3 regions of the Halomonas sp. THAF12 genome follow, and region 2 is predicted to be linked to each of the others. Evidence: predicted binding sites of a transcription regulator. Region 2 holds the regulator's gene; each other region holds the start of a gene.
The links. The regulator sigma-54, encoded in region 2, starts transcription at its own class of promoters, with help from an activator protein. The targets are predictions, from matches to a motif close to TGGCACNNNNNTTGCTNT.
Positions count from the first base shown of each region.

Region 1: glnL (nitrogen regulation protein NR(II)) is a predicted target of sigma-54. The motif match lies at 3,668-3,685, and genes of this name have one in related genera.
Region 3: glnK (P-II family nitrogen regulator) is a predicted target of sigma-54. The motif match lies at 5,327-5,344, and genes of this name have one in related genera.

Region 1 is NZ_CP045399.1:217,300-224,915, forward strand. It holds gene glnA (glutamate--ammonia ligase) at 340-1,746, shown strand; gene FIU88_RS00970 (ZIP family metal transporter) at 1,845-2,558, opposite strand; gene FIU88_RS00975 (DUF4124 domain-containing protein) at 2,724-3,305, shown strand; gene glnL (nitrogen regulation protein NR(II)) at 3,730-4,776, shown strand; gene glnG (nitrogen regulation protein NR(I)) at 4,769-6,175, shown strand; gene FIU88_RS00990 (aminopeptidase P family protein) at 6,726-7,616, opposite strand, start outside.
Region 2 is NZ_CP045399.1:2,582,797-2,590,412, forward strand. It holds gene mlaD (outer membrane lipid asymmetry maintenance protein MlaD) at 1-268, opposite strand, end outside; gene mlaE (lipid asymmetry maintenance ABC transporter permease subunit MlaE) at 327-1,109, opposite strand; gene FIU88_RS11910 (ABC transporter ATP-binding protein) at 1,106-1,918, opposite strand; gene FIU88_RS11915 (KpsF/GutQ family sugar-phosphate isomerase) at 2,107-3,093, shown strand; gene FIU88_RS11920 (HAD family hydrolase) at 3,108-3,665, shown strand; gene lptC (LPS export ABC transporter periplasmic protein LptC) at 3,670-4,254, shown strand; gene lptA (lipopolysaccharide transport periplasmic protein LptA) at 4,251-4,778, shown strand; gene lptB (LPS export ABC transporter ATP-binding protein) at 4,775-5,500, shown strand; gene FIU88_RS11940 (RNA polymerase factor sigma-54) at 5,658-7,058, shown strand; gene raiA (ribosome-associated translation inhibitor RaiA) at 7,171-7,482, shown strand; gene FIU88_RS11950 (PTS sugar transporter subunit IIA) at 7,486-7,616, shown strand, end outside.
Region 3 is NZ_CP045399.1:3,619,576-3,627,191, reverse strand. It holds gene ftsZ (cell division protein FtsZ) at 1-759, opposite strand, end outside; gene FIU88_RS16870 (methyl-accepting chemotaxis protein) at 985-2,838, shown strand; gene FIU88_RS16865 (LysR family transcriptional regulator) at 2,864-3,790, opposite strand; gene FIU88_RS16860 (ferredoxin--NADP reductase) at 3,950-4,726, shown strand; partial or broken gene FIU88_RS19460 (P-II family nitrogen regulator) at 4,810-4,911, opposite strand; gene glnK (P-II family nitrogen regulator) at 4,940-5,278, opposite strand; gene FIU88_RS16850 (ammonium transporter) at 5,423-6,745, opposite strand; gene FIU88_RS16845 (P-II family nitrogen regulator) at 6,785-7,123, opposite strand; gene FIU88_RS16840 (accessory factor UbiK family protein) at 7,425-7,616, shown strand, end outside.

The DNA of each region.
Region 1 (7,616 bases), 1.4 Mb from region 2:
GCACATATTTGGTGCATCGGGGGCGTGCGAGCGTCATCTTGGGGCGCATTCCGGCGGACGAGAAGGCGCCATGAGCGGGCATGATGCAGATTGGTGACTCTGCACTCTCATGAAGCAGGTTTTTTTCTTCTTTCTTCTCAGTCGTTTATGGAAATGATTTCGGCGAATGTCGCCATTTTGGCACGCCATCTGCATTATTTGGGGCAATGCCATGGTCGTGCATGGCGGCGTGGGCATCGCACCGACGTCATGCTACAACGTCGACTGGACACACCCGCGACCGACGACAGACAGATTCAGCGGAATATCATAACCAGCCACTGTACCCTGGAGGACCTCATGTCCGAGAAGACTCTCGCCCTGATCGAAGAACACGACGTGAAGTGGATCGACCTGCGCTTCACCGACACCAAAGGCAAGGAACAGCACGTCACCATTCCGGCCCGTGACGTCGATGAAGAGTTCTTCGAGAACGGCCAGATGTTCGATGGCTCCTCCATCTCCGGCTGGAAGGGCATCAACGAGTCCGACATGATTCTGCGCCCGGAAGACGGCACCGGCTTCCTCGACCCCTTCACCGAAGACGCCACCCTGATCCTGCGCTGCGACATCATCGAGCCGGCCACCATGCAGGGCTACGAGCGTGATCCGCGCTCCATCGCCAAGCGCGCCGAGGCCTACCTGCAGTCCACCGGCCTGGGCGACACCGCCTTCTTCGGTCCGGAGCCCGAGTTCTTCATCTTCGACGAGGTGCACTGGAAGGCCGACATCGAAGGCGCCATGTACAAGATCACCTCCGAGGAAGGCGCCTGGGCCACCGACCGTCAGGTCGAGGGCGGTAACCTGGCGCACCGTCCGCGCGTCAAGGGCGGCTACTTCCCGGTGCCCCCGGTCGACAGCTTCCACGACATCCGTGGCGCCATGTGCAACACCCTCGAGGCCATCGGCCAGTCCGTCGAGGTGCACCACCACGAGGTCGCCAACGCCGGCCAGAACGAGATCGGCGTCAAGTTCAACACCCTGGTGAAGAAGGCCGACGAACTTCAGGAAATGAAGTACGTGGTGCACAACGTCGCCCACGCCTACGGCAAGACCGCCACCTTCATGCCCAAGCCGCTGGTCGGTGACAACGGTTCCGGCATGCACGTTCACCAGTCCTTCTGGAAGGACGGCGAGAACCAGTTCGCCGGTGACGAGTACGCCGGCCTGTCCGAAATGGCGCTCTACTACATCGGCGGCATCATCAAGCACGCCCGTGCCCTGAACGCCTTCACCAACGCCTCCACCAACTCCTACAAGCGTCTGGTGCCGGGCTTCGAGGCGCCGGTCATGCTGGCCTACAGCGCCCGCAACCGCTCCGCGTCCATCCGCATCCCCTACACCGCGAGCCCCAAGGGCAAGCGCGTCGAGGCTCGTTTCCCCGACCCGACCGCCAACCCGTACCTGTGCTTCGCGGCGATGCTGATGGCCGGTATCGATGGCATCAAGAACAAGATCCATCCCGGCGACGCCATGGACAAGAACCTCTATGACCTGCCGCCGGAAGAAGGCAAGTCCATCCCGACCGTCGCCGAGAGCCTGGACCAGGCCCTCGAGGCGCTGGCCGAGGACCGCGCCTTCCTGACCGAGGGTGGCGTGTTCACCGACGAGATGATCGATGCCTACATCGAGCTCAAGGAAGAGGACGTCGAGCGCCTGCGCATGACCACTCATCCGGTCGAGTTCGACATGTACTACAGCTGCTGATGCCGCGCGGCGCCCGGCGCCGCGCTCCAGCACGCGAAAGGCACGCCCGTGGGCGTGCCTTTTTTTGTGCGTCTTTCTCCCGGGGCCTCCGCCCGGGATCAGTAGATCAGCATATGGCCGCCGATGCCCATGGCGAAGCCGAACACCGCCCCCAGCGGCGGGCCCCAGTGGCGCTCGAGCCGGGCCTGGGGCGCCAGGTCCTGGAACACCGAGTAGAGGATGCCGCCGGCGGCGAACAGCATGATCGCGGCCACCGTGGACGGGTAGGCGGCCAGCCACCAGTAGCCGCTCAGGCCGGCCAGCGGCCCCAGCCAGGCCATGGCGAAGAACATCGTCAGCAGGCGCCGGGTCGAGTAGTGGGTGTTCTCGCGCAGCTCGCGATAGGCGTTGAAGCCCTCCGGCAGGTTCTGCAGCGTCATCAGCAGCGCCAGCAGCACGCCGCTGCCGCCGCCGTAGGCGAAGGCCGCGCCCAGGGCCAGGGCCTCGGGCAGGAAGTCGGCGAGCATGGCGGTGAGCTGGCTGGCGGGGGTGCCGTTGCGGTAGAGGGCGATATCGAGCGCCATGAAGGTCAGGCCGCCGGCGAGGAACCAGGCCATGGCCGGCGCCAGGTCCAGGGCCTCGAAGCTGTTCGGCACCAGCACCAGGGCCACCGCCGAGAGCAGCGCGCCACCGCCGAAGGCGATGATGCCGTGGCGCAGCTCGTTTTCCAGCCAGTTCGGCCGGATGCGCTCCTCCTTGGCCACCCAGCCGCCCAGCGGCATCGCCATGCCGGCCATCAGGGTCAGCGCTATCACCTTCTCCCACGCGTCCATGCAGCTCGCTCCTTGGCTTGTCGTGTCGCAGAATCATCCTACTCGCATTCGCTCGGCCCGCGAACGTGGATTCCGTTCCGGGGCCGCCCTGGTCTAGGCTTGGAGCATGATGACGGCAGGCGCAAGGCGCGCCATGGACGGCCGTCACGGACCCGGGAGAGACACATGCACAAGGTTGTCATGACACTGGCGCTGAGCCTGGCGCTGAGCCTGCCGGCGGCGGCACAGACCATCTATCGCACCACCGACGCCCAGGGCAACGTCGTCTTCACCGACGATCCAAAGCGCGGCGGCGAGGCGATGGAGCTCGATCCGCTCACCGTGGTGCCGTCGCGCCCGGTGCAGCCGCTGTCGAGTGCCTCGCCCGGGCGGGCCGACGGCACCACGCGCTATGGCGAGCCCGGCCAGCCCTTCATGCCCTACGACGTCTTCGCGATCGCCTCCCCCGAGCAGGAGACGACCCTGCCCACCGGCGCCGCGGGCAACGCCCAGGTGCGGCTCGCCATCCGCCCCGACCTGCGCGACGACCATCGCGTGCGGCTGCTGGTGGACGGCCAGGTCAGCCAGTCCGCCATGCACACCGACACCTTCCTGCTCTCCAACCTCAACCGCGGCGAGCACCGGGTGCAGGCCGAGCTGCTCGACGCCTCCGGCGCGGTGCGCCACCGCACCTCGCCGCTGACGCTCTTCGTCCAGCGGGCCAGCGTCAATCTGCCGAGCAATCCCAACAACCCCGCCAACCATTAGCTGCCCCCTCGCCGGCCACATCGACCGCTGTGTCCGGACGGCTCCCCGAGGCCCTGTGACCCGCCCCCGGCGCGTGACGACGGGCGCTTCGATGCCTTCGATCACGCCGGCCGGGTGAGCGAGGGCAGCGCCTTCCGCCATGCCGAGGCGTTGCGCGGCGATCATCCGCCCCGGGACGATCGCCGCCGGCGCGACCATGAGGCATGGCGAGCGCATCACGACCCGCGCGCGCACCTTCGGAAGGCGCCCGAGCGGGAGTAAGCGCGACCTCGCAGTGCGTGCACCAGCTTGGTGCACTACCATGGTGCATGATCCCCATGTCGGATCAGCCGGGAGGCGACGCCATTTCGTCTTCCCCAAAGTGGCGCGCTTCTTGCAGAACTTGAGGGAGGCGCCCCTCCACTCCGCTGCCGGGAATGCACCAATGTATCAACGCCTGATGGAACACCTCACCACCGCCGTGCTGCTGCTGGACGGCCAGCTGCGGCTGCGCTGGATGAATCCGGCGGCGGAGGCCTTGCTGGCGTTGAGCCGCTCGCGGGTGATCGGCCAGCCGCTGCCGGGGCTGGTGAACTCGGAGGACGACATCGGCGAGCTGCTGGCCAAGGCCCGCGACGAGTTCCATCCCTATACCCAGCGCGAGGCGCGCCTGACCCTGCCCACCGGCGACGCGCTGACGGTGGACTACACCGTCACCCCGCTGTCGTCGGACGAGTTGCTGATGGAGCTGGAGCCCCGCGACCGGCTGCTGCGCATCTCCCGCGAGGAGGCGCTGCAGACCCGCCAGGAGACGATCAAGGTGCTGGCGCGCGGGCTCGCCCATGAGGTCAAGAATCCGCTGGGCGGGATCCGCGGCGCCGCCCAGCTGCTGGAGCGTGACCTGGGCGACTCCCGGCTCACCGAGTTCACCCATATCATCGTCGAGGAAGCCGACCGGCTGCGCGACCTGGTGGACGCCATGCTCGGCCCGCATCGCCTCAATCGTCACGAGCCGCTCAACATCCACAAGGTGCTGGAGCGGGTCCGTGCGCTGGTGGCGGTGGAGCATCCCGAGGTGACGTTCACCCGCGACTACGACCCCAGCCTGCCCGATCTGATGGGCGACGAGTCCCAGCTGATCCAGGCCATCCTCAACGTGGCGCGCAACGCCGTGCAGGCGATGACCGAGGCCGGGATCGAGGGGCCCACCCTGGTGCTCAAGACCCGCGCGCGTCGCCAGTTCACCCTGGGCGCCGAGCGCCATCGCCTGGTCTGCCAGGTGAGCCTCATCGACAACGGTCCCGGCATCCCCGAGGAGCTCAAGGAGACGCTGTTCTACCCCATGGTGTCCGGCCGCGCCGAGGGCAGCGGCCTGGGGCTGTCGATCGCCCAGTCGGTCCTGCACCGTCACCAGGGGCTGATCGAGTGCGACTCCCGGCCGGGCCAGACCGAATTCCGACTGCTGATACCGCTGGAGACATCCCATGACTGAAGCCGCACGCGTCATGATCGTCGATGACGATCGCGCCATTCGCTGGGTGCTGGAGCGCGCTCTGGCCCAGCCCGACCTCGAGGTCGAGAGCGTCGAGCGTGCCGACCGGATCCTCGAGCGGCTGCTCGAGGATCCGCCCGACGTGCTGGTCACCGACATCCGCATGCCGGGCCTGGACGGCCTGGACCTGATGGCGAAGGTACGCGAGGCGCATCCGGAGCTGCCGGTGATCGTGATGACCGCCCACTCCGACCTCGACAGCGCGGTGGCCTCCTATCAGGGCGGCGCCTTCGAGTACCTGCCCAAGCCGTTCGATGTCGACGAGGCCCTGGCGCTGGTGCGCCGCGCCGTGGCCCACGCCCGCGAACGCCAGCGCCCGGTCAGTGCCCCTGAGGGGCTGGACACCGAGATCATCGGCGAGGCGCCGGCCATGCAGGAGGTGTTCCGCGCCATCGGCCGGCTGTCGCAGTCGCACATCACGGTGCTGATCAACGGCGAGTCCGGCACCGGCAAGGAGCGCGTCGCCCAGGCGCTGCATCAGCACAGCCCGCGCGGCGGCAAGCCGTTCATCGCCCTGAACATGGCGGCGATTCCCCGCGACCTGATCGAATCCGAGCTGTTCGGCCACGAGAAGGGCGCCTTCACCGGCGCCACGGCCCAGCGCCAGGGCCGCTTCGAGCAGGCCGACGGCGGCACCCTGTTCCTCGACGAGATCGGCGACATGCCGGCCGAGACCCAGACCCGCCTGCTGCGGGTGCTGGCCGACGGCGAGTTCTACCGCGTCGGCGGCCACACCTCGGTGAAGGTCGACGTGCGCATCATCGCCGCCACCCACCAGAACCTGGAGGGCCTGGTCGAGGACGGCCGCTTCCGCGAGGACCTGTTCCACCGCCTCAACGTGATCCGCGTCCACCTGCCCAAGCTCGCCGACCGCCGCGAGGACATCCCGCGCCTGGCGCGCCACTTCCTGGCCGAGGCCGCCAAGGAGCTCGCCACCGACGTCAAGGTGCTGACGCCGGAGGCCGAGGCCCACCTGACGCGGCTGGCCTGGCCGGGCAACGTGCGCCAGCTGGAGAACACCTGCCGCTGGCTGACGGTGATGGCCTCCGGCCGCGAGGTGCTGGTCGAGGACCTGCCGCCGGAGCTGCGCGAGGCCGACGAGGGCGGCGCCGCCGGCGACTGGCGCCTGGCCTTCCGCGACTGGGCCGACCGCGCGCTCGCCGCCGGCCACACCCACCTGCTGGAAGAAGCCGTGCCGGACTTCGAGAAGATCCTGATCGAGACCGCGCTCAAGCACACCGGCGGGCGCAAGGGCGAGGCCGCCGAGCTGCTGGGCTGGGGGCGCAATACGCTGACCCGCAAGCTCAAGACGCTGCTGCCGGAAATGGCGGAGGACTGAGCCGCCGAGCCCTTGGGCTGGGGGCGCAATACGCGCTCTCTCAAGGGCCGGCAAGCTCAAGACGCTGCTGCCGGAGATGGCGGAGGACTGAGCCGCCGAGCCGCTGGGCTGGGGGCGCAATACGCGCTCTCTCAAGGGCCGGCAAGCTCAAGACGCTGCTGCCGGAGATGGCGGAGGACTGAGCCGCCGAGCCGCTGGGCTGGGGGCGCAATACGCGCTCTCTCAAGGGCCGGCAAGCTCAAGACGCTGCTGCCGGAGATGGCGGAGGACTGAGCCGCCGAGCCGCTGGGCTGGGGCGCAATACGCGCTCTCTCAAGGGCCGGCAAGCTCAAGACGCTGCTGCCGGAGATGGCGGAGGACTGAGCCGCCGAGCCGCTGGGCTGGGGGCGCAATACGCGCTCTCTCGAGCGCCGGCAAGCTCGAGACGCTGCTGCCGGAAATGGCGGAGGATTAGGTGCGAGGAGTCAGAGGTAAAGAGTGAGGAATCACGAAGAAGGGCGCCCCGCGGGGCGCCCTTCTCCTGTTTCGGCTTCGGGAAAGCCGCTTCCGCTCAGCCGCGCTCGAGCGGTTGGGTGCGTTGCTCGAGCCAGGCCAGGGCCTCGCCCTCGAGCTTCGGCGCGAGCCGGCTGCGGACCTCGGCGTGATAGGCGTCGAGCCAATCGGCCTCGGCGGGGTCGAGCAGGCCGACGTCGATCGGCCGGGCGTCGATGGGGCACAGGGTCAGCGTCTCGAAGCGCAGGAAATCGCCGAACTCGCTCGCCTCGGCGGGGCGGTTGGCGGCCAGGTTCTCGATGCGGATGCCCCATTGGCCCGGGCGGTACACGCCGGGTTCGATGGAGGTGATCATCCCCGGCTGCATGGCGGTGTGCGGTGCGGCCGGGGCGTACCAGGCGATCACCTGCGGGCCCTCGTGGACGTTGAGGAAGTAGCCCACGCCGTGGCCGGTGCCGTGGCCGTAGTCGCGGCCGCTGGCCCACAGCGGGGCGCGGGCGATGGCGTCCAGGTGCGGCGAGGGGATGCCGCGCGGGAAGTGCGCCCGGGACAGGGCGATGGTGCCCTTGAGCACCCGGGTGTAGTCCTCGCGGTGGGCGTCGGTGATGTTGCCCACCGGCACCACCCGGGTGATGTCGGTGGTGCCGCCGTGGTACTGCCCGCCGGAGTCGATCAGCAGCAGGCCGTCGCCCTCGATGGTGGCGTGGGCCTCCGGCGTGGCGTGGTAGTGCGGCAGCGCACCGTTGGCGTTGTAGGCGGCGATGGTGCCGAAGCTGCGGCTGACGAAGCCGGGGCGGCGGGCGCGGGCGGCGGTGAGCTTCTCGTCCACGGTCAGCTCGGTGATCGTCTCGCCGCGCTCGAGCGCGGCCTCGAGCCAGGCGAAGAACTCGCACAGGGCCGCGCCGTCTTCCTCCATGGCCTCGCGCACGTGGGCCAGGTCGGCGTCGCT
Region 2 (7,616 bases):
CATCATCGAGCGTCAGCACCACCCGCGCGTCGTACCACTCCGAGTCGAACTCGATGCTCTCGACCCGGCCCACCGTGACCCCGGCCATGGTGACCCGGGCGCGCGGCTTGAGGCCGCCGACGTTGGCGAAATTGGCCTCCAGGCGGAAGTCGTCGCCCGGGGGTTCGAGACTCAGACCGCTGACCCTCAGGGCGAGGAACAGCAGCCCCAGGATGCCGGCCAGCATGAACAGGCCGACGCCCAGTTCCATCGTCTTGCTGCGCTTCATTCCATGTCTCCACAAATCCGCGGCGGCGCCCGGCCGCCATCTTGCCCGCCCGTCGGACTCAGGCGAGCCCGCCGAACATCAGGGCGGTCAGTACGAAATCCAGCCCCAGCACCGCCAGCGAGGCGTAGACCACGGTACGCGTGGTGGCGCGGGCGATGCCCTCCGAGGTCGGCACCAGGGCATAGCCCTGATAGACCGCGATCCAGGTGACCACCAGGGCGAACACCAGGCTCTTGACCAGGCCGTTGAGCACGTCATCGACGAACTCGACGCTGGCCTGCATGTTGCCCCAGTAGGAGCCCTCGAAGACGCCCAGCCACTTCACCCCGACCAGCTCACCGCCCCAGACGCCGATCACGCCGAAGCCGATGGTCAGCAGCGGCAGGGCGACGAAGCCGGCCCACAGGCGCGGCGCGACCACCCGGCGCAGCGGGTCGACGCCGATCATCTCCATGCTGGTGAGCTGCTCGGTGGCCTTCATCAGGCCGATCTCGGCGGTCAGGGCCGAGCCGGCGCGGCCGGCGAACAGCAGCGCCGCCACCACCGGCGCCAGCTCGCGCAGCAGCGACAGCGCCACCATCTGCCCGAGCGCATCCTCGGCGCCGAAGTCGACCAGGATGGTATAGCCCTGCAGGCCCAGCACCATGCCGATGAACAGGCCCGAGACCAGCACGATGGCCAGCGACAGCACGCCGACGAAGTACATCTGGCGCAGCCACAGGCGAATGCCCTCGGCGGAGGGCACGCCGACGGCCGACTGCACGAGCAGCAGGGTCGCCTGGCCGAGCCCCTCGGTCAGATCGCAGCCCATGCGTCCCAGGCGCCGAATCAGAGCGGTCATCGCGGCCCTCCCGTGCCGAGCAGATCGTCGTGGAAGCTCATGGCGGGATAGTGGAACGGCACCGGGCCGTCCGGCTCGCCGTGGATGAACTGACTGACCCGCGGGTCACGATCCACGTCGAGACTCTGCGGCGTGCCCTGGGCCATCACCCGACCGTCGGCGATCACGTAGACGTAGTCGGCAATGGACAGCGTCTCCTTGATATCGTGCGACACCACCACGGCGGTCAGCCCGAGGGCGTCGTTGAGCCGGCGGATCAGCTGCACCAGCACGCCCATGGAGATCGGGTCCTGGCCGACGAAGGGCTCGTCGTAGAGGATCAGGTCTGGGTCCAGGGCGATCGCCCGCGCCAGCGCCACGCGCCGCGCCATGCCGCCGGAGAGCTCCGACGGCATCAGCCCGCGGGCGCCGCGCAGCCCCACGGCCTGGAGCTTCATCAGCACCAGGTCGCGGACCATCGATTCGGGCAGGTCGGTATGCACGCGCAGCGGGAAGGCCACGTTCTCGAACACGTCGAGATCGGAGAACAGCGCCCCGCTCTGGAACAGCATGCCCATGCGGCGACGCAGCCGGAACAGCGCCTTGCGCGACAGGCCGTGCACGTCCTCGCCGGCGATCCGCACCCGCCCCGCATCGGGCACGAGCTGGCCGCCGATCAGCTTGAGCAGAGTGGTCTTGCCGGTGCCGCTGGGCCCCATGATCGCGGTGATCTTGCCGCGGGGCACTACCATATCGAGACCGCGGAAGATCTCCGTCTCTCCGCGAGAGAAGCGCAGGCCCTCCACCTCGATGAGGGGAGAATCAGTCATCCATTGAATTCCCTGATAGATTATCGAACATCGTATCCTAACCATCGCCCGGGGCGCCAGCGCCGTCATGTCCCGGCTTGCGCCGAGCGGCCTCAGCGGGTTCAATGAGCGCCCTTTTGCGCGGCCCGCCGGCGCCGATTCGGCCGCCCGCCCTTGAGCCCAACCCCGCGACAGGCAACAATCCTCTCATGACAGACGATTCCTCCTTCCCCGCCGGCCTGCTGGCCAGCGCCGAACGCACCCTGCGGCTGGAGCAGCAGGCCGTCGGCGCCCTCGTCGAACGCCTCGACGGCGACTTCGAGCGTGCCTGCGAGCTGATACTGGCCTGTCGCGGCCGCGTGGTGGTCACCGGCATGGGCAAGTCCGGCCACATCGGCAGCAAGATCGCCGCCACCCTCGCCAGCACCGGCACCCCGTCCTTCTTCGTGCATCCGGGCGAGGCCAGCCATGGCGACCTGGGGATGATCACGCCCGGCGACGTGGTGCTGGCGCTGTCGAACTCCGGCGAGACCGCCGAGGTCACCGCCCTGCTGCCGCTGATCAAGCGCCTCGGCGCACCGTTGATCAGCATGACCGGCCGCCCCGGCTCGACCCTGGCTCGCCACGCCGAAGCCCATCTGGACGCCGGTGTCGAGCGCGAGGCCTGCCCGCTGGACCTGGCCCCAACCTCCTCGACCACCGCCGCCCTGGCGCTGGGTGACGCCCTGGCCGTGGCACTGCTCGAGAGCCGCGGCTTCACCGCCGAGGACTTCGCGCTCTCGCATCCCGGCGGCAGCCTCGGCAAGCGCCTGCTGCTCAAGGTCTCGGACCTGATGCACCAGGGCAGCCGCCTGCCGAAGGTCGCGCTGGGCAGCCCGCTGCGCGATGCGCTGCTGGAAATCACCCGTCAGGGGCTCGGCTTCACCTGCGTGATCGCCCCCGACGGCCTGCTGGCCGGGGTCTACACCGACGGCGACCTGCGCCGCACCCTGGATCAGTTCAACGACCTGTCGTCGCTGACGGTGGATCAGGTGATGACCGTGCCCGGCAAGCGGGTCTCGCCCGACACCCTGGCCGCCGAGGCCGTGCGCCTGATGGAAGACAACCGCATCACCGCGCTGGCCGTGGTGGACGACGACGGCCGCCCGGTGGGCGCCCTGCACATGCATGACCTGCTGGCCAGCGGCGTCATCTGACCCAAGGAGATTCCATGTCCTCAGACGCCCCCCTGCAGCATCCGGACCTGGTCGAGCGGCTGCGCCGTGTGCGCCTGCTGGCCCTGGACGTGGACGGCGTGCTGACCGACGGCCGCCTCTACTTCGATGCCGACGGCGACAGCCTCAAGGCCTTCCACACCCTCGACGGCCACGGCCTCAAGCTGGTGCAACGCGCCGGCATCCAGGTGGCGCTGATTACCGGCCGCGACTCGCCGATGGTCACTCGCCGCGCCAGCGCGCTCGGCATCCGACATCTCCATCAGGGCATCGAGAAGAAGCTGCCGACGCTGCGCCAGCTTTGCCGGGACCTGGCGCTGGACCTCTCCGAGATCGCCTACTGCGGTGACGACCTGCCCGACCTGGCCCCGATCCATCGGGCCGGCGTCGGCATCAGCGTGCCCGGCGCGCCGAGCTACATCCGCCGGCACGCCGACTGGGTCACCGAGCGCGAGGGCGGCCATGGCGCGGTACGCGAGATCTGCGACACCCTGCTCCAGGCCCAGGACCGGCTGGACGCCGTGCTCGACACCTACCTGAACGGCCAGGACTGACGCCATGCGCCTCCCCCGCCCCGGTTTTCGCACCTGGCTGTTCCTGCTGTTGCTCGCCCTCGGCGGCGGCCTGGCGCTGCTCGACCAGCGCCCCGAGGCACCGCCGGGCCCCGCGCCCCAGGGCGAGACGGGAGAGCCCGACTACTATCTGGAAGACGCGCACCTGACGCGCTTCGACGCCCAGGGCGCACCGCACCAGCGACTGACCACGCCGCGCCTGGAGCACACGCCGGTCGACGACGTCACCCGGCTGACCACGCCCCACGCCGAGCTCCGCGACAGCGAGGGCCGGCTGTGGCTGGCCGACGCCGAGCGCGGACGCCTGGAAGACGGTCAGCGCCTGCTCACCCTCCAGGGCCAGGCGGTGCTGACCGCCCCCGAGGAGCGCTGGCGGCTCGAGACCGAGCGCCTGCACTACGACAGCCTCGCCGGTCACGCCTGGAGCGACACGCCGGCGCGACTGAGCCAGCCGCCGCAGCGGATGCGTGGCGAGCGCTTCGACGCCTGGCTCGATGACAACCGCGCCCGACTGACCGACAATGTGCGCGGCCACCACCCGCCGGACACCCAGGAGGACCCCGAGTCATGACGCGATCCCTCGCCTCACTGCTCAGCGCCGCACTGCTCGCCACCGCGCTGGCCGCCCCCGGCGCCTTGGCGCTGGAAGGTGACGCCAGCGCCCCCATCCAGGTCGAGGCCGACCGGCTGGACCTCGACGATCGCGCCGGCACCGCCGTCTACCAGGGCGACGTGCGCATCCAGCAGGGCAGCATGCAGCTGACCGGCGACCGCGTGGAGATCCAGCGCAACGACGCCGGCCAGCTGACCACCGCCACCGCCACCGGCCAGCGCGCCTACCTGGAGCAGCAGCCCTCCCCGGATCAGCCGCTGGTCCGCGCCTGGGGCCGCACCGTGATCTACCACGTGGCCGAGCGGCGCATCGAGCTGGTCGACCAGGCCGAGCTGCACCAGGGCGGCGACACCTTCGACGGCGGCTACCTCGAATACTTCCTCGATCGCCGGGTGGTGCAGGCCCGCTCCGACGCCCAGGGCGTCGGCGAGAGCCAGCGCGTGCGCATGACCCTCGAGCCGGAACAGCAGGACGGCCCATGAAGACCCTGAGCGCCCGGAACCTGGCCAAGAGCTACAAGCGTCGCCGCGTGGTCCACGACATCAGCCTGGAGATCCAGCAGGGCCGCATCATCGGCCTGCTGGGCCCCAACGGCGCCGGCAAGACCACCTCCTTCTACATGATCGTCGGGCTGGTCCGCGCCGACGCCGGCCGTGTCGCCATCGACGACCGCGACCTCTCCGGCGCCGCCATGCATCAGCGCGCCCAGGCCGGGATCGGCTACCTGCCACAGGAAGCCTCGATCTTCCGCAAGCTGTCGGTGGCCGACAACATCATGGCGATCCTCGAGACCCGCCGCGACCTCGACCGCAGCGGCCGCAAGGCGCGCCTGGAGGCGCTGCTGGAGGAATTCCACATCACCCACATCCGCGACAACCTGGGCATGAGCCTGTCCGGCGGCGAACGCCGGCGGGTCGAGATCGCCCGGGCGCTGGCCACCGAGCCCGACTTCATCCTGCTCGACGAGCCCTTCGCCGGCGTCGACCCCATCTCGGTGGGCGACATCAAGGGCATCATCCGCCAGCTCAAGGCGCGCGAGATCGGCGTGCTGATCACCGACCACAACGTGCGCGAGACGCTGGACATCTGCGACGGCGCCTACATCGTCGGCGACGGCCAGATCATCGCCGAGGGTGACGCCGAGGAGATCCTCGCCAACCAGCGGGTGCGCGACGTCTACCTGGGCCAGGACTTCCGCCTCTGACCCCTTGGTCTTCGCAAGTCACTGATATACTGCCGCCATGCACGGACGGGCATGGTGATTGCCGTTGGCACGCTAATTGCTGCGAACACGCTTGCATGGCGGACGCCCGGGCACTAGGGTGGAAGACCTCTTCACCGCAGGATCGGACCGCTCGCCCATGGCCATGAAGGCATCCCTTCAACTGCGTGTCGGCACCCAGCTGACCATGACCCCTCAGCTGCAGCAGGCCATCGGCCTGCTGCAGCTCTCGACCCTCGATCTGCGCCAGGAGGTCCAGCAGGCCCTCGAGGCCAATCCCATGCTCGAGCTCGAGGACGACTTCGGCGAACAGGCCGTCAGCGAGACGCCGGACGACGACTGGTCGGACGAGATCCCGGAAGAGCTCAGCGTCGACAGCGACTGGTCCGACACCTTCCAGGACGCCGGCGGCAGCGGTGAGGCCCCCGACTTCGAGCGCCAGGCCGCCGGCCAGAGCCTGCAGAGCCATCTCGTCTGGCAGTTGGCGATGAGCGGTCTCGATGAGCGCGAGAGGCGCATCGCCGAGAGCCTGATCGATGCCGTGACCCCGGACGGCTATCTGGATCAGCCGCTGGACGAGCTGCGCGATGGCCTGCGCGCCCAGGGCCTCGAGGGGCTCGCCACCCGTGAGGTCGAAGCGGTGCTGCTGCGCCTGCAGCAGTTCGAGCCCACCGGGGTGTTCGCCCGCGATCTGCGCGAGTGCCTGCTGCTGCAGCTCGCCACCCTGCCCGATGACACCCCGCTGCTGCCCCAGGCCCGGCGCCTGGTGCGCCAGTTCCTGGAGGCCCTGGCCGGCAACGATCGCCGGCTGCTCAAGCGGCGCCTGGGGCTCGATGACGATACCCTCGAAGAGGTCATCGCCCTGATCCGCGGCCTCGACCCACGGCCGGGCAGCGAATTCGCCAGCGGCGACAGCGACTACGTGATTCCCGACCTGATCGCCCGCCACACCCCCCAGGGCTGGCGCGTCGAGCTCAACCCCGAGGCGATGCCGCGGCTGCGCATCCAGCCCGACTACGCGGCGCTGATCAAGCGCGCGGACAAGAGCGACGACAACCAGTTTCTCAAGGACCACCTGCAGGAGGCGCGCTGGCTGATCAAGAGCCTGGCCAGCCGCAACGATACCCTGCTGCGGGTCGGCCACGAGGTGATGACCCGTCAGATCGAGTTCCTCGAGCGCGGCGAGGAAGCCATGAAGCCGCTGATCCTGGCCGACATCGCCCAGGCCGTGGAGATGCACGAATCGACCATCTCCCGGGTCACCACCCAGAAGTTCATCCACACGCCGCGCGGCGTCTTCGAACTCAAGTACTTCTTCTCCAGCCAGGTCGGCGACGGCGAGGACGCCCACTCCAGCACCGCGATCCGCGCCCGCATCCGCAAGCTGATCGAGGGCGAGCCGCCACGCAAGCCGCTGTCCGACAGCAAGCTGGTCACCCTGCTCGCCGAGGAGGGCATCGAGGTCGCCCGTCGCACCGTCGCCAAGTATCGCGAAGCGATGCACATCCCGTCTTCCAGCCAGCGGAAACGCCTCGGCTGAGACCCCGCCGAAGGCGATTTCCAGAGCGTGAAAACGCGTCTGTCGCGGGGGGTTTGCAAGGCATCAAAAAGGGTTACAATCGAGTCACCACCCAAGGAGCAAGGAGCGTGTCATGCAAGTCAACCTCACCGGCCATCACGTGGAATTGACCGAGCCCCTGCGTGACTACGTGCAGGAGAAGCTCTCCCGCCTGGAACGTCACTACGACAACATCACCACCGTTCAGGTCACGCTCTCCGTCGAAAAAGAACGCCAGCAGGCCGCCTGCACGCTGCACGCCGCCGGTGCCGATCTGCACGCCGAAGCGATGGATGCCGACATGTACGCCGCCATCGACGCCCTTGCCGACAAGCTGGACCGCCAGCTCGTCAAGCACAAGGAAAAGACCCAGGCCCGCGCCCAGGGCGCCGCAAGCGTCCGCTGAGTCATGTCTCTTGAAACCATCCTTCCCCCCGAGCGCACCCTCTTCGGCGTGCCCGGGGGGAGCAAGAAACGGGTGCTGGAATTCTTCAGCACCTTCATTGCCCAGAACATTCCGAGTCTCGACAGCCAGGAAGT
Region 3 (7,616 bases), 1.0 Mb from region 2:
GGCCTCCAGCAGCGGGTGCTCCAGGGCCGCGCGCACCGCCGCGCCGGCGCGATCCTCGCCCGTGCCCTCGCCGGTGCCGATGCGCGCCCGGCCGGGCCGGCGCATCACCGCGGCCACGTCGGCGAAGTCGATGTTGATCAGCCCCGGCCGGGTGATGACCTCGGCGATGCCGGTCACCGCCTCGCGCAGCACGTCGTTGACGGCGGCGAAGGCGCGCATCATCGAGGCACCGTGGCCGAGGGTCGGCAGCAGGCGGTCGTTGGGCACCACGGCCAGGCAGTCGACCCGGCCGTCGAGCGCGGCGATGGCCTCGTCGGCGGCCTGCTGGCGCCGCTGGCCCTCGAAGCCGAAGGGGCGCGTCACCACGGCCACGGTCAGCAGGCCCATCTCGCGGGCCAGGTCGGCGATGGCCGGGATCGCGCCGCTGCCGGTGCCGCCGCCCATGCCGGCCATCAGGAACACCAGGTCGGCGCCGGCCAGCCGGGCGCGCAGGCCGTCGCGACTCTCCTCGGCGGCCTGCCGACCGGCCTCGGGGTCGGCCCCGGCGCCGAGGCCGCGGGTGGTGGCGCTGCCGATGGGCATCGCCACGCCCTGGGGCAGCAGCTCGAGGGCCTGACGGTCGGTGTTCACGGCGATGGCGTCGATGCCGTCGAGATCGGTGGTGTCGATCAGGTGGCGGACGGCATTGCCGCCGCCGCCGCCGATGCCGACCACCTTGAGGGCGGCGGGATATTCCTGGGGAAGCTGTGGGTCGCTCATGCGTCCTGTCGCGGGGTCGGTGAGGAAGTGGGCGTCTCCCCATCATCGGCCAAAGTGCCGCCTCCTTGAAAGGTCTGAAGTGCGCCTCGCAGGGCGCGGGGAGATCGGCGGCACGCGCCGACGGCTAAAGTCGGCGCGTGCCGTGGCCGATAGCAGGGGAGCTCCCGGTTCCTGGCAGCCGTGGACCGGTACAAGACCAACTCCCCATGACCCATGAGAGTGACCATGCTGACTTCCCTGCGCTTGCGTATCCTGCTCGCCGCCCTGGCGGTGATCGTCGCGGCCCTGATCCTCAACGGAGCGATCAGCTACTTCACCGTCCGCTCCCACAACGACGACCAGATCGCCCAGAACCTGCGCGCGGTGGCCGAGGGCAACGCCCAGGCCATCGAGGAATGGGTCGATGCCCGCAGCGGCATGCTCGAGGCCCTGGATGCCGTGGCCGTGTCCGACGAACCGCTGGCCGCCCTGGAGCAGCTGCGCGTGTCCGGCGACTTCATGAACACCTACCTCGGCGATACCGAGGGCGGCGTGGTGTTCTCGGCCAGCGACACGCCGGAGGGTTACGATCCGCGCCAGCGCCCCTGGTACAGGCAGGCCGTGGAGGCCGGTCACGTCGTGGTCACTGCGCCTTACGAGGATGCCACCTCCGATGGGCTGGTGGTGACCTTCGCCGCGCCCTTCTATCGCGGCGGTGAGCTGGTGGCGGTGGCCGGCGGCGACGTGGCGATCGACGCCATCGCCGACATCGTCGGCCGGATCGCGCCCACGCCTTCGAGCCTGGCCTTTCTGGCCAGCGCCGATGGTACCCTGGTGGCCCACCCCGATCCGGCGCTGAGCCTCGAACCGGTCGAGCGTCTCTCGCCCGCCCTCGATCGGACCGGCCTCGCCGCGCTGGCCGAGCGTGACACGCCGAAGCACCTCGATCTCGGCGGCGCCGACAAGCGTCTGCTCGCCGGCCCCATCGCCGGCACCGACTGGCAGCTGGTGGTGGCCCTCGACGACCACGAGGCGACCGCCGGGCTGCGCGGCATCATGAGCGCCTCGAGCATCACCCTGGTGCTGGTGGCGCTGGGCGCCGCCGCGATCCTCGGCGCGCTGCTCAAGGTCGCCTTCCGCCGCCTGCTGGCGACCCGCGACGCCATGGAGCACGTGGCCAGCGGCCACGCCGACCTGACCCGCCGACTGCCCGAGGAGGGCAACGACGAGGTCACCCAGCTCGCCAACGCCTTCAACCGTTTCGTGGCGCGCATGGAGTCGGTGATGCTGACCATCCGCGACAGCAGCGAGTCGGTCAACGTGGCGGCCACCGAGATCGCCCAGGGCGGCCAGGACCTGTCGCGGCGCACCGAGAACGCCGCCTCCAGCCTGCAGCAGACCTCGGCCTCGATGGAGGAGATCACCGGCACCGTGGAACACACCGCGGATGCCTCGCGGCAGGCCAGCGGCCTGGCGAGTTCGGCCAGCGAGGTGGCACGCCGCGGCGGCGAGGCCATGGGCCAGGTGCGCGAGACCATGCAGGGCATCACCGAGTCGTCGCGCCAGATCGCCGAGATCGTGAAGATGATGGACAGCATCGCCTTCCAGACCAACCTGCTGGCGCTCAACGCCTCGGTGGAGGCGGCCCGGGCCGGCGAGCAGGGCCGCGGTTTCGCCGTGGTGGCCGGCGAGGTGCGCCAGCTGGCCAGCCGCAGCGCCGAGTCGGCCAAGCAGATCCGCGCGCTGATCGATACCTCGGCGACCCGCACCGAGGAGGGCGAGCGCCAGGTGCAGGCCGCCGGCGAGACCATGGAGGAGCTGGTCGAGAGCGTGACCCGCGTGGCCGACGTGCTGGGCGAGATCACCAGCGCCACCGGCGAGCAGAGCGATGGCATCGGCCAGGTCAACGTGGCGGTCTCGGAGCTGGACAACATGACCCAGCAGAACGCCGCCCTGGTGGAGGAATCGACCACCGCCGCCGAGCGGCTCAAGGAGCAGGCCGAGCGGCTGGCCGAGGCCGTGGGGGGCTTCACCCTGAGCCGGCACGCCGCCGCCGCGGCGCTGCCGGATGCGTGGGCCCGCCGCGGCGAGCCCGCCTGATCACGGGCAGCGTCTCGCCCCGCCTTCAGGACTGGTGGGGCAGGTCGATCTCGTCGCTGCAGCGGATGCCTTCGGTCATCTGCCGGCACAGCTTGAGGAATTCGCGCATGCCGGGGGCCAGGTACTTGTGGCGATGCCAGATGAAGGCGAACTGGCGGCTCAGGTCCAGGTCGGGGGTGGGAATCGGCACCAGGCTGCCGCGACGGAAGGCGTCGCGCAGCGCCAGGCGCGAGACGCAGCCGATCCCCAGCCCCGACTCCACGGCGCGCTTGATGCCTTCGGTGTGCTCCAGCTCGAGCAGGGTGTTGAAGCGCCCGCGCCGGTGCCGGGCGGCCTGCTCCAGGGTCAGCCGGGTGCCGGAGCCTTCCTCGCGCATGATCCAGTCCTCGCGCAGCAGCCGGTCGAGCTCCACCGGGCCCTGGCCGGCCAGCGGATGGCCCGGGGCGCAGAACACCGCCAGCTCGTCCTCCACCCAGGGCTGGGTGATCACTTCCTCGTCCTCGCACTGGCCCTCGATCAGGCCCAGGTCCAGCTCGTGGTGGCGCACGCCGTCGATGATGGTGCGGGTGTTGCGTACCTGCAGGCGGATGCGGCTGCCCGGATGCTGCTGCATGAAGTCGCTGATCAGCAGCGTGGCCAGGTAGTTGCCGATGGTCAGGGTGGCGCCCACATCGAGGGTGCCGACGCCCTGCTGGCCGCGCAGCAGTTCCTCGACCTCCTCGGCACGGTCGAGCAGCGCCACGGCCTTGGGCAGCAGCTGGAAGCCCAGGGCGTTGAGCTTGAGGCGCTTGCCGATGCGGTCGAGCAGGCGGCAGTCGAACTGGCGTTCCAGCTCGGCCAGGGCGGTGCTGGCCGCCGACTGGGACAGCGCCAGGGCGCGGGCGGCGTGGGAGACGCTCTCGTGCTGGGCCACGGCCACGAACACCTCGAGCTGGCGCAGGGTATAGCGCATGGGGAGGGCTCCGGATCAGTATATCTGGAGTATAGATAAGCTTTATCCATACAACCCATTTAACAGATATCCTGCCGTCTCTTAGAATCCTCTGCAAAGATCAATCGGCGCAATTATGAGTTTTCGGTATATGCGCTCTCGCGAAACATAGGAGTCGGCATGAGCAAGTTCGCCCTGGAAGAAGTCCTCAGCGTTCATCACTGGAACGACACCCTGTTCAGCTTCAAGACCACCCGCGAGCGCAGCCTGCGCTTCAAGAACGGTCAGTTCGTGATGATCGGCCTGGAAGTCGACGGCAAGCCGCTGATGCGCGCCTACTCCGTGGCCAGCCCCAACTACGAGGATCACCTGGAGTTCTTCTCCATCAAGGTGCCGGACGGCCCGCTGACCTCACGCCTGCAGCACCTCAAGGTCGGCGACCAGATCATGGTCAGCCGCAAGCCCACCGGTACCCTGGTCACCGACGACCTGCTGCCGGGCCGCAACCTCTACCTGCTGTCCACCGGCACCGGCCTGGCGCCGTTCATGAGCCTGATCCAGGATCCGGAGGCCTACGAGCGCTTCGAGAAGATCGTGCTGATCCACGGCGTGCGCACCGTCAGCGAGCTGGCCTATGCCGACTTCATCACCAAGGAACTGCCGGCCCACGAGTACCTGGGCGAGGAGATCAGCGAGAAGCTGGTCTACTACCCGACCGTGACCCGTGAGGAGTTCCACACCATGGGCCGCCTGACCGACCATATCCGCAGCGGCAAGCTGGCCGAGGACACCGGCCTGCCGCCGCTGGACCCGAAGCAGGACCGCGCCATGATCTGCGGCAGCCCGGCCATGCTCGACGAGACCAGTGCGCTGCTGGACGAGCTGGGCTTCAACATCTCGCCGCGCCTCGGCGAGCCCGGCGACTACGTCATCGAGCGCGCCTTCGTCGAGAAGTAAGCGGCCAGCGCCGAGCTACAAGAAAACCCCGAAGGTTGAGCCTTCGGGGTTTTCTTTTGCTTCCGGCGATTTCAGCTTGCCGCTTAGACGGCGTCTTTATCCGTCTCGCCGGTGCGAATGCGGCGGTGCGGCGTTCCGCTGACCTGCTCCAGGGCGGTGACGAAGATCTTGCCATCGCCGATCTTGCTGCAGGGTTAAGCGCGACCTGGGTAATCAGACGGCGTCTTTATCCGTCTCGCCGGTGCGAATGCGGATGACCTGCTCCAGGGCGGTGACGAAGATCTTGCCATCGCCGATCTTGCCGGTGTTCGCGACCTGGGTGATGGCGTCGATCACCTGCTCGGTCATCGGCTCGTCCACGGCCACCTCGAGCTTCACCTTGGGCAGGAAGTCGACGACGTACTCGGCGCCGCGATAGAGCTCGGTGTGGCCCTTCTGACGGCCGAAGCCCTTGACCTCGGTGACGGTGATGCCCTGGACGCCGATGTCGGAGAGCGCCTCGCGGACGTCGTCGAGCTTGAACGGTTTGATGATGGCGGTCACCAGCTTCATGGTCATCTCCTCGATGGTTCGTATCCGATGGCGCCACTCGCCATCCCTGACGGAATCATTGTGCCAGAGCATACACCCACGGCGTGAAGAACAAAAAAATGGCCCCGCGAGGGGCCATTTCGTGTTGCCGTCAGGACGGGGCGATCAGGAGCGCGCGGCCATGTGCGACTGGCCGGCGCTTTCGCTGCGGGCACGACCGGAGGAGCCGCCGCCACCGTGCACCTTGGAGACGGTGAACTCGGGGTAGGCCTCGAGACCGCACTCGGCCAGGTCGACGCCCTCGTATTCCTCTTCCTCGCTGACGCGGACGCCCATGATCGCCTTGATGATCAGCCACACCACCAGGCTGGCGAGGAAGACCCAGGCGAAGATGCCGAGGATGCCGATGATCTGGGCGCCGAAGGAGGCACCGTCGTTGGTCAGCGGCACGGCGAGCACGCCCCAGATGCCGACCACGCCGTGGGCGGAGATGGCACCGACCGGGTCATCGAGCTTCAGCTTGTCGAGGCTGATGATGGAGACCACCACCAGCAGGCCACCGACGGCACCGATCAGGGTGGCGCCCAGGGCGCTGGGCGACAGCGGATCGGCGGTGATGGACACCAGGCCGGCGATGGCGCCGTTCAGGGCCATGGTCAGGTCGGCCTTGCGGAACCAGGCCTTGGCCAGGATCAGCGCGGCGATCACGCCGCCGGCGGCCGCGGCGTTGGTGTTCACCAGCACCTGGGCCATGTTGTTGGCGGAGCTCACGTCGGACACCTTCAGCTCGGAGCCGCCGTTGAAGCCGAACCAGCCCATCCACAGGATGAAGGTACCCAGGGTGGCCAGCGGCATGTTGGCGCCGGGGATGGCGAAGATGCTGCCGTCCTTGCCGTACTTGCCCTTGCGCGGACCGAGCACCAGCACGCCGGCCAGCGCCGCGGCCGCACCGGCCATGTGCACGATGCCGGAACCGGCATAGTCGGAGAAGCCGAGCTCGGAGAGCCAGCCGCCGCCCCAGGTCCAGTAGCCGGAGACCGGGTAGATGACGCCGGTCATCACCACGGCGAAGGCCAGGAAGGCCCACAGCTTCATGCGCTCGGCCACGGCACCGGAGACGATGGACATGGCGGTGGCCACGAACACGACCTGGAAGAAGAAGTCGGCGCGCATGGAGTAGTAGGGAGCGTCGTCGCCGCCGGCGGTGACCGCGGCCACGGTGTTGTCGTCACCCAGCAGGAAGCCCAGGTTGGGCAGGATGCCGCCCGCGTCGCCGGAGTACATCAGGTAGTAGCCCAGCAGCAGGTACATGGTGCAGGCGATGGCGAACAGGGCGATGTTCTTGGTCAGGATCTCGGCGGTGTTCTTGGACCGCACCAGGCCGGCCTCGAGCATCGAGAAGCCCGCGGCCATCCACATCACCAGGACGCCGCAGATCAGGAAGTAGAAGGTATCGAGCGCATAGCTCAGCTCGGTAATCTCGTTCATGGCTGTCACTCCAGACGGAAAGGGAGAGAGGCGGTCGGGTTAGACGGCGTCGGCACCGCGCTCGCCGGTACGGATGCGGATGACATCCTCGAGCGGAGTCACGAAGACCTTGCCGTCGCCGATCTTGCCGCTGTTGGCGGCGCTGCAGATGGCGTCCAGCACGGTGTCGAGGCGGCCATCATCGACGGCGATCTCGACCTTGACCTTGGGCAGGAAGTCGACGACGTACTCGGCGCCGCGATAGAGCTCGGTGTGGCCCTTCTGGCGGCCGAAGCCCTTGACCTCGGTGACGGTGATGCCCTGAACGCCGTTGTCGGCGAGCGCCTCGCGCACGTCGTCGAGCTTGAAGGGCTTGATAATGGCGGTAATCAGCTTCATCCCGGATCTCCCCATTGGATGAGCGCGGGCTGCTCCGCGCGGTGTGTGTGCAGGTTTTCCTGTCATTGCTTAAAACGTGCCACTAAACCGAATTTGCCATGGTTTTCATGATCTTGTTTTTCCAACCTGACCCGATGGTGAGATTCTGGTGCAGGCGGGGCAGGGCGCCGTGCACTGATTTGATGCCGGTGAGCGATCGCTTCGCACCATCCGGGGGCGAAGCCCGCGGCACGCGGGAATGCGCCCGTCGAACGGCTTGCGTATCCTTGGAGTCAGCCCCATTCCACTCAGGAGAGAGATCATGGTCAGCCAAGACCGCATCGGCCGCCTGGCCCAGCAGATCGGCGAGCGCCTGCAGGGCGCCTCACAGGCGCCGGAAGACGTGCAGAAAGGCATTCAGCAGGTGGTGCGCGGCGCCTTCGACCGGCTCGAGCTGGTGTCGCGGGAGGACTTCGACATCCTGATGGACGTGCTGCAGCGCACCCGCGGCCGG